Regions from separate parts of the Paracoccus sp. SSJ genome, predicted to be linked through region 2. Evidence: riboswitches for the same ligand, from Rfam matches in the RefSeq annotation. Region 2 holds a riboswitch; each other region holds the start of a gene.
What was found. A riboswitch is a leader RNA that binds a small molecule or an ion and turns the genes downstream of it on or off. The one in region 2 is predicted to bind cobalamin.
Positions count from the first base shown of each region.

Region 1: linked by a shared signal. The riboswitch ahead of QPR87_RS12085 (ribonucleoside triphosphate reductase) and the one ahead of QPR87_RS01120 (TonB-dependent receptor) in region 2 are both predicted to bind cobalamin.
Region 3: linked by a shared signal. The riboswitch ahead of QPR87_RS14595 (TonB-dependent receptor plug domain-containing protein) and the one ahead of QPR87_RS01120 (TonB-dependent receptor) in region 2 are both predicted to bind cobalamin.

Region 1 is NZ_JASSPE010000009.1:120,295-124,405, forward strand. It holds gene QPR87_RS12080 (TonB-dependent receptor) at 1-1,764, shown strand, start outside; cobalamin riboswitch at 2,011-2,223, shown strand; gene QPR87_RS12085 (ribonucleoside triphosphate reductase) at 2,424-4,111, shown strand, end outside.
Region 2 is NZ_JASSPE010000001.1:233,721-237,831, reverse strand. It holds gene QPR87_RS01120 (TonB-dependent receptor) at 1-1,994, opposite strand, end outside; cobalamin riboswitch at 2,104-2,299, opposite strand; gene QPR87_RS01115 (hypothetical protein) at 2,449-2,964, shown strand; gene ftsH (ATP-dependent zinc metalloprotease FtsH) at 3,107-4,111, shown strand, end outside.
Region 3 is NZ_JASSPE010000013.1:3,768-7,878, forward strand. It holds gene QPR87_RS14590 (ABC transporter substrate-binding protein) at 1-2, opposite strand, end outside; gene QPR87_RS14595 (TonB-dependent receptor plug domain-containing protein) at 1-1,903, opposite strand, end outside; cobalamin riboswitch at 2,039-2,253, opposite strand; gene QPR87_RS14600 (SLC13 family permease) at 2,400-4,111, shown strand, end outside.

The sequences.
Region 1 (4,111 bases), on a different contig from region 2:
GGTCCGAATTCCGGCGCGGTGGCCTTCTTCGGCGGCACGGCCCCGCGGCTGGCCTTCAATCTGGACGGGCATTATCTGGGCTACAACGAGATCGTCTGGGGCAGCCAGGCGCTTTGGGACGTCGAGTCGATCGAGGTCTTTCGCGGCCCGCAGACCGCGACCCAGGGCGCGAACTCGATCGCCGGGGCGATCATCGTCAAGACCAAGGATCCGACTTTCCAGCCCGAGGGCGCCGCGCAGCTGGAATATGGCAGCCACAGCCGCCGCCGCGCCAGCCTGATGGCCTCGGGGCCCTTGTCCGAGGATCTGGCCGGGCGCATCGCCGTCGACTACTGGGCGCGCGACAATTACATCGACTATACCAACCCCGACTTCGCGGTGGGCTCGACCGACCAGGACCATGAATCCCGCACCATCCGCGCCAAGCTGCTGTGGCAGCCGCAGGAGATCCCGGGGCTCGAGGGCAAGCTGACCTTCTCGCACAGCCTGACCAACCGGCCGAACTGGGAAGCCGCGACCGAGCCCTATGAGGATCTGGAAAGCGCCACCGCCTCGAATCCCAGCTGGCGGCTGCGCACGAACACCACCATCCTTGATGTCAGCTATGAATTCGGCAATGGCTGGACGTTGTTCAACCAGCTGCAATATTCCGACATCTGGGTCAAACGCTCGACCGAGCCGGTCAGCGCGGGCACAGCGATCCTGGATCAGGACGTGACCTCGAACGAGACGCGCGTAACCTTCGGGACGCCCGAGGACCGGATCAGCGGCGTAGCGGGACTGTTCGTCTCGCGCACCGATTCGGACGAGCTTCTGGATTACCGCGGCACCACCACCTATGACGACCGCAAGGACAGCCTGGGGATATTCGCCGAAACCACCTGGCGCCTTGCCGACCGCTGGAGCCTGACCGGCGGGCTGCGCTATCAGCGCGACGACATCACCCGGCGCGGCGTGTCGAGCTTTACCCCGAACGTGCTGGATTACGACGAAAGCTTCGACGCCTGGCTGCCCAGGATCGCGCTGGCCTATGACCTGGACGAGTCGACCCGCATCGGCGCCATGATCAGCAAGGGCTACAACCCGGGCGGGGTGACGCTGAACCTGACCAGCGGGGAATACGTGCCCTTCGATGCCGAGACCTCGTGGAACTACGAGATCTTCGGCCGCACCCGGTTGCTGGACGACCGGCTGGAACTGACCGGCAACCTGTTCTACACCCAGCTCCATGATGCGCAGCGCTATGTCGTGACCAGCCTGCCCGAGAACATCGGCAGTTCGATCACCGTCAATGCCGAGCGCGCCAAGTCCTATGGCCTGGAACTGGGGATGGACTATCTGCTGCGCGACAATCTGCGGGTCAAGGCGGGGCTGGGCCTGTTGCATACCGAGATCAGCCGCTTCACCAGCGCGGCGGCGGATTACCAGGGCCATCGCTTCGGCCGGTCCCCGGACTATACGCTTTCGCTGGCGGCCGATTGGGACATCACCCCGGAATGGCGGCTCAGCGGCCAGCTGCGCCATACCGACGGCTATTATTCCGACGACAACGAGGACCGCGACACCTGGGTCGATTCCTATACCGTGGCCAATGCCCGGCTGACTTGGCAACCGCGCGAGAACCTGCAGGCCTTCGCCTATGTCAACAACCTGTTCGACGACCGCTCGGTGACCTATCTGCGGGCCAGCCGCTCGATCGGCGGCTTCGAGGCCACCGTGGTCGAGCCACGCGAGCTGGGTATCGGCCTGAAGATGACCTTCTGATGCGAACGAATGCCCCGACAAGGATCGGGGCATTCATCTTCTCTAAGAGCCTGCTGATCCATCGGGCCTGGACTGGCCGGTTCCGAATTGTACGACGCTCTACCACGAGCAGAAAATTTGCATGTACAAAACCGTATCGGCCTGCTTCAGGTCCGCTGCACCCGTTGTTGTGAGCGGTCTGACTTCCTCTCTTGGACAAAGTGTCGCAGGTCAATACAACATCTTGACGGATACGGCGCCTTAATCCCTATATGTAGGCATCACGGTTCTTTCGGGTCGATCCGGCCCGAAAGCGAAGAGGGAAGCCGGTGCGCCTTTCGGAGCAAGGCCGGCGCTGCCCCCGCAACTGTAAGCAGCGAGCCTGCGCCGGATCACGCCACTGGTGCCGCACGGCATTGGGAAGGCCGGCAAGGGCCGCGACCTGCGAGCCAGGAGACCTGCCGTGACGATGACGATGAACCACGGGCGGGGTGTCCCGGCGGTGCGCCTGGCAATGCGGCCTTGTCGCCGCAGGGCTCCATGCGTCCTGGCCTGCCCCGCCCACAGCAGCACGGGGAACAGATGCGGCCATTCTTCACCACCAGACCTGCCGAGGCCGGCGTCGCCGTCCGCAGCACCGCAAGGGCGGCAGCAAGCCGCAGGCAAGGGAGGGCGCGTTGATGCCGGCGCCGCTTACGCCCCCGCCCGCCGCGCCGGCAAGGGATGTCGCCGTCGATGTCGCCTCGTCGGTCAACGAATACTTGAACCGTGCCGATTGGCGGGTGAATGCCAACGCCAACCAGGACTATTCGCTCGGCGGGCTGATCCTGAACGTCTCGGGCAAGGTGGTGGCCAACTACTGGCTGTCGCATGTCTATCCGCTTGCCATGGGCGAGGCGCACCGCCGGGGCGACCTGCATATCCACGACCTCGACATGCTGGCCGGCTATTGCGCCGGCTGGTCGCTGCGCACCTTGCTGACCGAGGGCTTCAACGGCGTCCCCGGCAAGGTCGAGGCCGGGCCGCCGAAACGCCTGTCCAGCGCCATCGGCCAGATCGTGAACTTCCTGGGAACGCTGCAAAACGAATGGGCCGGCGCGCAGGCCTTCAGTTCCTTCGACACCTATATGGCCCCCTTCATCCGCAAGGATGGCTTGGGCTATGCCGAGGTGCGGCAGGCCATGCAGGAGCTGATCTTCAACCTCAACGTCCCCTCGCGCTGGGGCACGCAGACCCCGTTCACCAACCTGACCTTCGACTGGGTCTGCCCCGAGGATCTGCGCGACCAGGTGCCCGTGATCGGCGGTCAGCCAATGAATTTCACCTATGGCGCCTTGCAGGCCGAGATGGACATGATCAACCGCGCCTATATCGAGGTGATGACGCGCGGCGACGAAAAGGGCCGGGTCTTCACCTTTCCGATCCCGACCTACAACATCACGCCGGACTTTCCCTGGGACAGCGAGAACGCCAAGCTGCTGTTCGCGATGACGGCGAAATACGGCCTGCCCTATTTCCAGAACTTCCTGAACTCGGACCTCAAGCCGAACATGGTGCGGTCCATGTGCTGCCGGCTGCAACTGGACCTGACCGAGCTGCTGAAACGCGGCAACGGCCTGTTCGGCAGCGCCGAGCAGACCGGCTCGCTGGGCGTCGTCACCGTCAACTGCGCGCGGCTGGGCCATCTGCACAAGGGCAACGAGGCCGGGCTCCGGCGTCGCCTGGACGAATTGCTCGACCTGGGCCGCGACAGCCTGGAGATCAAGCGCCGGGTGATCCAGCGGCTGATGGACGACGGGCTGTTTCCCTATAGCCGGCGCTACCTGGGCACGCTGCGCAACCATTTTTCGACCCTGGGCGTGAACGGCATCAACGAGATGATCCGCAACTTCACCGACGATGCACATGACATCACCACGAGCTGGGGCCATGGCTTCGCGCTGCGGCTGCTCGACCATCTGCGGGCGCGCATCACCGCCTTCCAGGAACAGACCGGACATCTCTATAACTTGGAGGCGACGCCGGCAGAGGGCACCACCTATCGCTTCGCCAAGGAGGACCGCAAGCGTTTCCCCGGCATTCTCCAGGCCGGCACCGAACACGAGCCTTACTACACAAACTCGAGCCAGCTTCCGGTCGGCTTTACCGACGACCCGTTCGAGGCGCTGGAACGGCAAGAGGCGCTGCAGCGCAAATACACCGGCGGCACGGTCTTGCATCTCTACATGGGCACGCAGCTGTCCTCGGCCGAGGCCTGCCGCAAGCTGGTGCGCCGGGCACTGGAGAACTTCGGCCTGCCCTACATCACCGTCACGCCGACATTCTCGGTCTGCCCCAGGCATGGCCATATCGCGGGCGAACACGCGTT
Region 2 (4,111 bases):
GTCGTGTTGGCGTCGTTGGTGAACACCTCGCCCACGTAATGGGCACCGGCCCGCACCGTCCAGTCCTCGGCAAAGGCCCAGGAGCCCCAGATATTGGCGACGCGGCGCGGTGCATTGGGCGGGCGATTGCCGGAATAGTCGCCGCCGGACTGGACATAATCGTCATAGCGCGGAGACAGCAGCGCGCCGTTCACGTCGATGCGCAGGTTCGGGGCGACGTCGAACCCGACCGCCGCCTCGATCCCCTTCGAGCTTTGCTGGCCGATCTGCCGGGTGATCGCCGGATCGTCGGGATCGCGGGCCAGCAGGTCGTTCTTGACGATCCGATAGGCCGACAGCGTGGCATCGCCGCGTCCGTCCAGAAAGGCGAATTTCACCCCGATTTCCTGCTGGCGCGCCTTGGCCAGCTTCAGATCCGCCTGCGACTGGGATAGCGACAGGACATTGCCGATCGGCTCGGCCGCGCGGGAATACTGGGCATAGATCGCCACGTCCGGCAGCGGGCTGTAGACCGCGCCCAGGCGCCAGCTGACGGAATCGAAGCTGCGGGTGAAGGCGGGCTCGACGCGGGTGACGCGCAGATTGTCATGGCGCAGCCCGCCGACGACCGACCATTGCTCGTTGATCTTCAGCCGGTTGTCGAGAAACAGCGCATATTGATCGGTAGTCAGGTCAGCCGTCGTCGCCATCTGATGCGGGCCGAAGAGGCCGGGTCGCGGGTTCGGGAAATCCACCACCGACTCGCCCGGATAAGGCGAATTGTTGGTATTCCTGAACGTGATCCGGTTCACGTCGAAGCCGATCGTCGTGGTGTTTTCCATTCCGCCGGGCGTGGTGCTGATGGTGGCGTCGGTGCGGTTGCCGACCTGCTCCAGATCGTGGTTGATCGCGATGTAGAACTGGCGCAGCACATCGCCCGTATCCGGTCGATAGAGGTAATCCTCGACATTGCGCCAATTGCGGTCGCTGGCCAGGTAATAGCTGTTGCTGCGGATCGTCACGTTGTCGGCCGGCGTCCATTCGGCCCGCAACTGCGTATAGCTGTCCTTGTAGCGGACCAGGGCGTCCTCGACGTTGAAGTTCCGGCGGCGCACGCGCTCGTCGATCCGGCCATCGACAAGCGGCGTTCCGAAATAGGTGCCGGGCCGGTTGTCGCCATGGTCATGCGACAGGGTCAGCGCCAGGTCCTCGGTCGCCTGCCAGCGCAGCGCTGCCGACAGCGCGCGGCTGGACGTGTCGTTGCGATCCAGCCAGCCGTCCGACGCGGTGCCGCTGACATCGATGCTGTAGGCCAGGACCTCGTTGATCGGCCCGGCGCTGCCCAAGGCCAGCCCGCGCTGGCCATCCGTGCCAAGCGTCGCGCGGATCTCGTTCCGGCTGCGGTCGGTCAGGGGCCGTTTCGGGACGATATTGATCGCGCCGCCGACGGCGCCTTCGCCATACAGCACCGAGGAGGGACCGTTCAGGACCTCGATGCGCTCCACGCTCCAGCTGTCGAAGGGAAAGGAGATGGTGCCCGACGCGGGATAAAGCCGCGTGCCGTCGTAAAGCCGCGTCACCGACCCGTGCCCGTTGAAACCGCGCATGCTGAGCGAGGTGCCGCCATTGCCGGGGGATCCGTGAAAGCTGATGCCGGTCCCGTTCTGGACGATGGCCTGGTTGACGTCGCGCTGGCCGCGCTGGCGGATTGTTTCGGCCTCGATCACCTGCACGCTGGCCGGCGTCTGCAACACGCTCAGCCCCAGGCGGCTGCCGGCGTTCGAATGCGCCCGAAGATCCAGACCCGAGCCAAGGGACAGGCCCTTGACGGTGATCGGGTCCAGCATTACCTCGCCGGCGTTCCGGGTTGCGGCCTGCTGCGCAGAGGCGGGCAGGGCCGCCACGGCCAGCAAGACCGATAGAAGCGCCGTGCCGCGGCTGCGGCGGATGGCATGGCGGGACAGGCTGTCCTGCGCGTCGCGACGCGCGGACGGGGAATGGATATGATCGCGCACGAATGTGGCTCCAGCGACAATTTCACCGTCACCGCAAACGCGACATCCTGTTATCCGCTGACAGCGGACGGATGGCTACCCACCGGGGCACCCCGCCCGATGTGTTCACGCGTGACAACGGCTGACGGCAGGTCTCCTGGCTCGCGGGTCGTCGCCTGTCGCCGCCTTCCCGGGGTCGCACCCAGTGGCCGTTGGCAAAGGCTATCCGCCTACAGTTGCGGGGGCAGCCGCAGCATGGGACCGGCTGGTCCGCACTGCGTTCCCTTTTCATTCCGAAATCGGAAACCGTCACCCGACCGTGTAGTGACGCGATTCCGGCGCGTCAACTCCGTTGGCGGGCCGGTCTCGACGACGGAGGGCCGGCGTTGCCCGATCACCTCTCCGGCCGGGCCGATTCAGGCTTGCCGGCGACAGCGTCCAGAGCAAGATGGGCCGGCGATGAGCGGAGACCACCATGCGCCCATTTCCCTGCCTGCTTGTCCTGGTGCTGATCCTTGCGGCAAGCGTCGCGCTGGCCGATTGCAGGACCGAGACGCTGATTTCCTGCGACATCGGCGATGGCAGGCATCTCGAGGTCTGCATCGAACCGGGGGATTTTCAGGGCGAGGGGGCCTTCACCTATGCTTTCGGCCCCAAGGGCCGGCCCAAGCTGACCCTGCGCGAGACGTTCGCGGCCGGAACCGCCACCCCCTGGAGCGGCGTCGGCAGGGCGATCTGGGAAAGCGTGGCCTTTCGCAACGACGGCCATGTCTACGAGGCATGGCACAGCGTCGACCGGCTGGACGAGGACATGCCGCTGGAAGCCGGCGTCACCATCCTGCGCGGCGAGGCGTTCCTGGCCGCACTGTCCTGCAAAAGCGGACCTGCGACCGTGATCGCGCCCCTGTTCACCATCCAGGACACGATGGCGGCCGCGGGCTTTTGCCGCGACCTGAACCGCCATGAATGGCGGCGCGGCAGCTGCGGCTGAACGGCTCCGATCCCCGGTCGCCGCTTGCCGGACGCGGCGTCCGCTCCGGGCGGAGTTGATCGGCGCCGCGCGGTCGGGCAACATCGACGGCGCGCGCGCCCATCGGCCAGGCGCCCTTGCGGGTCGCCGCCACGGAGATGTCATGGAGAAGAGGACCGAGTTCCACATCTGGTATTGGATCCTGGCCTTCCTGGCCGTGATCCTGATCCAGGACCTGGTGTCCGGCGCGCGCGACATCGCGCCGATCAGCTACAGCCAGTTCGAAACCTATCTGCAACAGGGCCGCATCTCGTCCGTGGCGGTGGGCGGCGACCGGATCACCGGCAGCTTCAGCACCCCGGTCGATGGCCGCAACCAGTTCGTCACCACGCTGGTCGATCCGGCGATCCTGGAGCGCATCGACCAGGCCGGGGTCGAGATCAGCGGTGTGCCGCAGAACACCTGGCTCGGCACGCTGCTGTCCTGGGTGGTGCCGGTGGTGCTGTTCCTGGCGCTGTGGATGTTCGTGTTCCGCAAGTTTGCCGAGCGTCAGGGCCTGGGCGGCTTCATGCAGGTCGGCAAGAGCCGGGCCAAGGTCTATATGGAAAAGGAAACCGGCGTGACCTTTGCCGACGTGGCCGGCGTGGACGAGGCCAAGGCCGAACTCGAAGAGATCATCGCCTTCCTGCGCGACCCCGAGGGCTATGGCCGCCTTGGCGCGCGCATCCCCAAGGGGGTGCTGCTGGTCGGCCCGCCCGGCACCGGCAAGACTCTGCTGGCGCGGGCCGTGGCGGGCGAGGCGGGGGTGACCTTCCTGTCGATCTCGGGCTCGGAATTCGTCGAGCTGTTCGTCGGCGTCGGCGCCGCCCGGGTGCGCGACCTGTTCGAGCAGGCCCGCAAGAGCGCGCCGGCCATCATCTTCATCGACGAACTCGATGCGCTTGGCCGCGCCCGCAACTCGGGCCAGTTCACCGGCGGCAACGACGAGCGCGAGCAGACGCTGAACCAGTTGCTGTCCGAGCTGGACGGCTTCGACCACTCGTCGGGCGTCGTGCTGTTGGCCGCGACCAACCGGCCCGAGATCCTGGACCCCGCGCTGCTGCGTGCCGGCCGCTTCGACCGGCAGGTGCTGGTGGACAAGCCCGACAAAAAGGGCCGCATCGACATC
Region 3 (4,111 bases), on a different contig from region 2:
ATTGCGCCGTCAGGCCGGCATAGAAGGTGCGGCCCTGGCCGTAATAGCCCCAGGCCTCGGAATAATCCCGGTCGAACAGGTTCACCACGCGGCCGGTCAGGCGCAGGTTTTCGGTCAGGTCGTATTGCGCGGCCAGGTTCACCGTCACGAAATCGGGCAGTTCGGTGGTGGGCGGGGTCCAGCTTCTGAACCATTCCTCGTCGTAATTGCCCGCGACATAGCGCAGATCGGCCGTGGCCGAGCCGCGACCCCCGGCAAAATCGCCCGTGGCGCGCAGCCCAAGCTGGTGGCGCGGCTGGCGCGGGATGGGATCGTCGTCTTCCGTGCGGGCGTCGGTATAGGTATAGGTCGCGCCCAGCCGCAGCCAATCGGTGGCTTCATAGTGCAGATCGGCCTCGAACCCCTTGCGCGTGCTGGTGCCGGCGATGTTTTGCGAGGTGGTGCCGGCCCCGACGATCATGTCCTCGACCTTGCTGGTGAACAGGGTCGCCCCCAGCGCAGCCCGTCCCGCTGCGAAACTCCAGTCGGCGCCGATTTCATAGCTGCGGCTGGTTTCCGGCGTCAGGTCCGGGTTGCCGCTATAGCTGCCCGGCGCATAGCCATAAAGCTCGAACATGGTGGGATTGACGATGGCCTTGCCGGCGGCCGCGCGCAGGCGCAGGTCGCGATCGGGCAATTGCCATGCGCCAGCGATGTTCCAGGTGGTCGCGTTGCGGAAATCGTCGTTGAAATCGCGCCGCAGGCCGGCCTGGATGCCGATCCCGTTGTCGAACTGGCCCTGATATTCCAGCGCGAGCGATCTGGTGTCGCGCTCATACCGGCCGCCCGGTGCATAGGAGCTCTCATAGATCTCGCGCTTCTTCTGCACCGCGAAATTGAGCTTTTGCGCGGAATTGCGGGCATTGCCGCCGTCCAGCGCCCATGTGCCGGTATACCTGAAATCCCGCAGCCGCGAGGCGTCGTCGTAATCCGGCACGCTGTCGTTGAAATGGTCCGTGGCCTGGTTGGAGCCCGAGACGGCGAAGCGGTTCAGCAGCCTGCCCCCCAGCGCCTCGGCCTCGATCCAGAGCGAGCCATAGGTTTCGTTGCGGTCGGCGGTGTGCGGTGTGTCGATCACATGGTCGTCGGGGGAATCCACCGGGTCGATCGCCCGGTCGTAGCCGTATTCCTGCCAGGTCCGGCGCAGGGTGAAGCCGGCGGTCACGGCCTCGGCGATGTCGTAGGAGCCACCGAGGGTCAGCGTCTCGCGGTTGTTGAACTCGGTATCGCCGCCGGGCGTGCGCGAGGCGTCCTCGCCATCGGTGCGGCGTGTCGCCGCCGAGAAGCTGATCTGGCCGCGCTCGCCCATGGCGCGGAGATGGGCGCTGGCGGCGCGGGTGCCCAGCCCGCCGATCTCGATCCCGCCGCCATAGCTCAGCCCCGGGACAGAGGCGCGGCGGGTGGTGATCGCGATCACCCCGGCGGCGGCATTGGCGCCGTAGATGGTCGATTGCGGGCCGCGCAGCACCTCGATGCGCTCGACATCCTCGGTCAGAAGACCGCTGAAGACATAGTCTCCGTTGCCGGGAGAGTTGGCCTCGACCCCGTCGATCAGCACCAGCACATGATTGGCTTCGCCCCCGCGGATGCGGACCTTGGTCAGGGTCTCGCCGGTCGAGGTCACGGCAAGCCCGGGCAGGTCGCGCAGCGCGTCCTGGACGGTGACGAAGCCGCGCTGCCGCAAATCCTCGGCGGTCAGGATGCTGTAGGCCCGGCCATAGGCGCTTTCGGCGACGGGCGACAGCCCGCCCGACAGGACCACCGGGTCAAGCATGACGGGGGCCTGGCCTTCCTGCCCCGTTGCGGCGGCGGGCAGGAGCAGGGCGGTGGCGGCCAGCAGGGAAGCCGGGGTTCTGAACAACATTCCAAAGCCTTTCCAGCGCGGGATCCGGCCCGCGATTTGCAGAACTGTCCTGCGGAAAGGCCAAGGGCAGCCCGGCCGCGGGATGGCGACTGTCACCTCTGCGGAAGGCCGCTTTCCAGACGCGCCCCGCGCCGGAAATGGGTGATCGCTGCGGCAGGTCTCCTGGCTGGCGGATCATCGCTTGGGCCGGCCTTCCCGGGGATCTTCCCAGTGGCGCCTTCGGCCTTCGCTCACCGCCTACAGTTGCGGGGGCAGCCCCGGCCTTGCCCGTCCGCATCGCGGCGATGGGCGCGCCGGTGTTCCCTTTTCATCCGGCAGATCGCGCCGGAACCGTAGCGGCCCCGCATTGCCGCAGCGGGGCGCCGGCTGTCAAGCGCCATCCTTGGCACCGGACGCGACATTCTGTCCGGCGGGGGCCGGCGGGCGGCGGAACCTGCCCCGCGGCCGCCGCATTGGGTCCAGGCATCCGTGCGCGAAAGGGAGGGCGGACAAACCGATGGCCATGCCGCAGATCCTGGCCGTGCTGATCCTTTGCGCGATGATGGCGATGTTCGTCTGGGGGCGGCTGCGCTACGACGTGGTGGCGATGATCGCGCTGCTCGCCTCGCTGGTGGCGGGCACGGTCAAGCCGGACGAGGCGTTTCGCGGCTTCAGCGACGATATCGTCATCATCGTCGGCAGTGCGCTGGTGGTCAGCGCCGGCATCTCGCGCTCGGGCGTGATCGAGGCGGTGATGCGCCGCGTGCTCCTGCGGTTGCGCAGGCTGCGCTGGCAGCTTCTGGTGCTGGTCGGCTCGGTCACCTTCCTGTCGGCGCTGGTCAAGAACATCGGCGCGCTGGCCATGCTGATGCCGGCGGCGCTGAAGATGGCGCGGCGTTCGAGGCATTCGCCCTCGGTCTATCTGATGCCGATGGCCTTCGGCTCGCTCTTGGGCGGGCTGATCACGCTGGTCGGCACCTCGCCCAACATCATCGTCTCGCGGGTGCGCGAGCAGATGACGGGCGAGCCCTTCACCATGTTCGACTATGCCCCGGTCGGCATCGGCCTGTCGCTGGTCGGGCTGGTCTTCCTGCAATTCGCCCATCGCCTGCTGCCCAGGGACCGCCGCGCCACCGCGTCGTTGAGCGAGGCGGTGAACATCAGCGACTATCACACCGAGGCCACCGTGCCCGAGGGCGCCGGCATCGTCGGCATGACGGTGGGCGATTATCTGGGCGCCGTCGACGGCGAGGTGGCCGTCACCGGCCTCATCCGGGGCGGCGCGCGCCGTGCCGTGACGCTGCCCGACACGGTGATCGAGACGGGCGACACGCTGCTTTTACGCGGCGAGCCGAATGCGCTGGAGCGCGCGGTGACCAAGCTGGGAATGGAGCTGACCCGGCAGGATGCGGCGGCCGAAGAGGGACTGCCCGCCGACAAGATCGGCGTCATCGAGGCGGTGATCGCGCCCGCCTCGCTGCTGGTGGGGCAAAGCGTGGGGCGGATCGCGCTGTTCGACCAGCACGGCGTGAACCTGATCGCCATCTCGCGTGCCGGCCATCGCATGACGCAGCGGCTCAGCCAGACGGTACTGGCGGCGGGCGACGTGCTGCTGGTGCAGGGGCCGATCGAGCTTTTGCCCGAGCGGATGCGGGTGCTGGGCCTCTTGCCGCTGGCCGAGCGCGACATCCGGCTGGGCGGGGTGCGCAAGCAATTGCTGCCGGTGCTGATCCTGGCGGTGGCCATGGCGGCGACGGCGGCGGGGCTGGTGCCGGTCGCCATCGCCTTTTTCGCCGCCGCCGTGCTGATGATCCTGACCGGCGCGATCAGTGCCGAAGAGGCTTATGAGGCCATCGAATGGCCTATCCTGATCATGCTGGGCGCGCTGATCCCGGTCAGCGAGGCGCTGCAAAAGACCGGCGTGACCGACCTGTTGGGTGCCTGGCTGTCGCAGGCGGCGATGGGCCTGCCGGTCTGGGGGGCGCTGACGCTGATCCTGGTCGCGGCCATGGCGGTCACGCCGTTCCTGAACAATGCCGCGACGGTGCTGGTCATGGCGCCGATCGCGGCGACTTTCGCCAGCCAGCTCGGCTATCGGCCCGATGCCTTCCTGATGGCGGTGGCGGTCGGTGCCGGCTGCGATTTCCTGACCCCCATCGGGCACCAGTGCAACACGCTGGTCATGGGGCCGGGCGGCTATCGCTTCGGCGACTACGCCCGGCTGGGCGC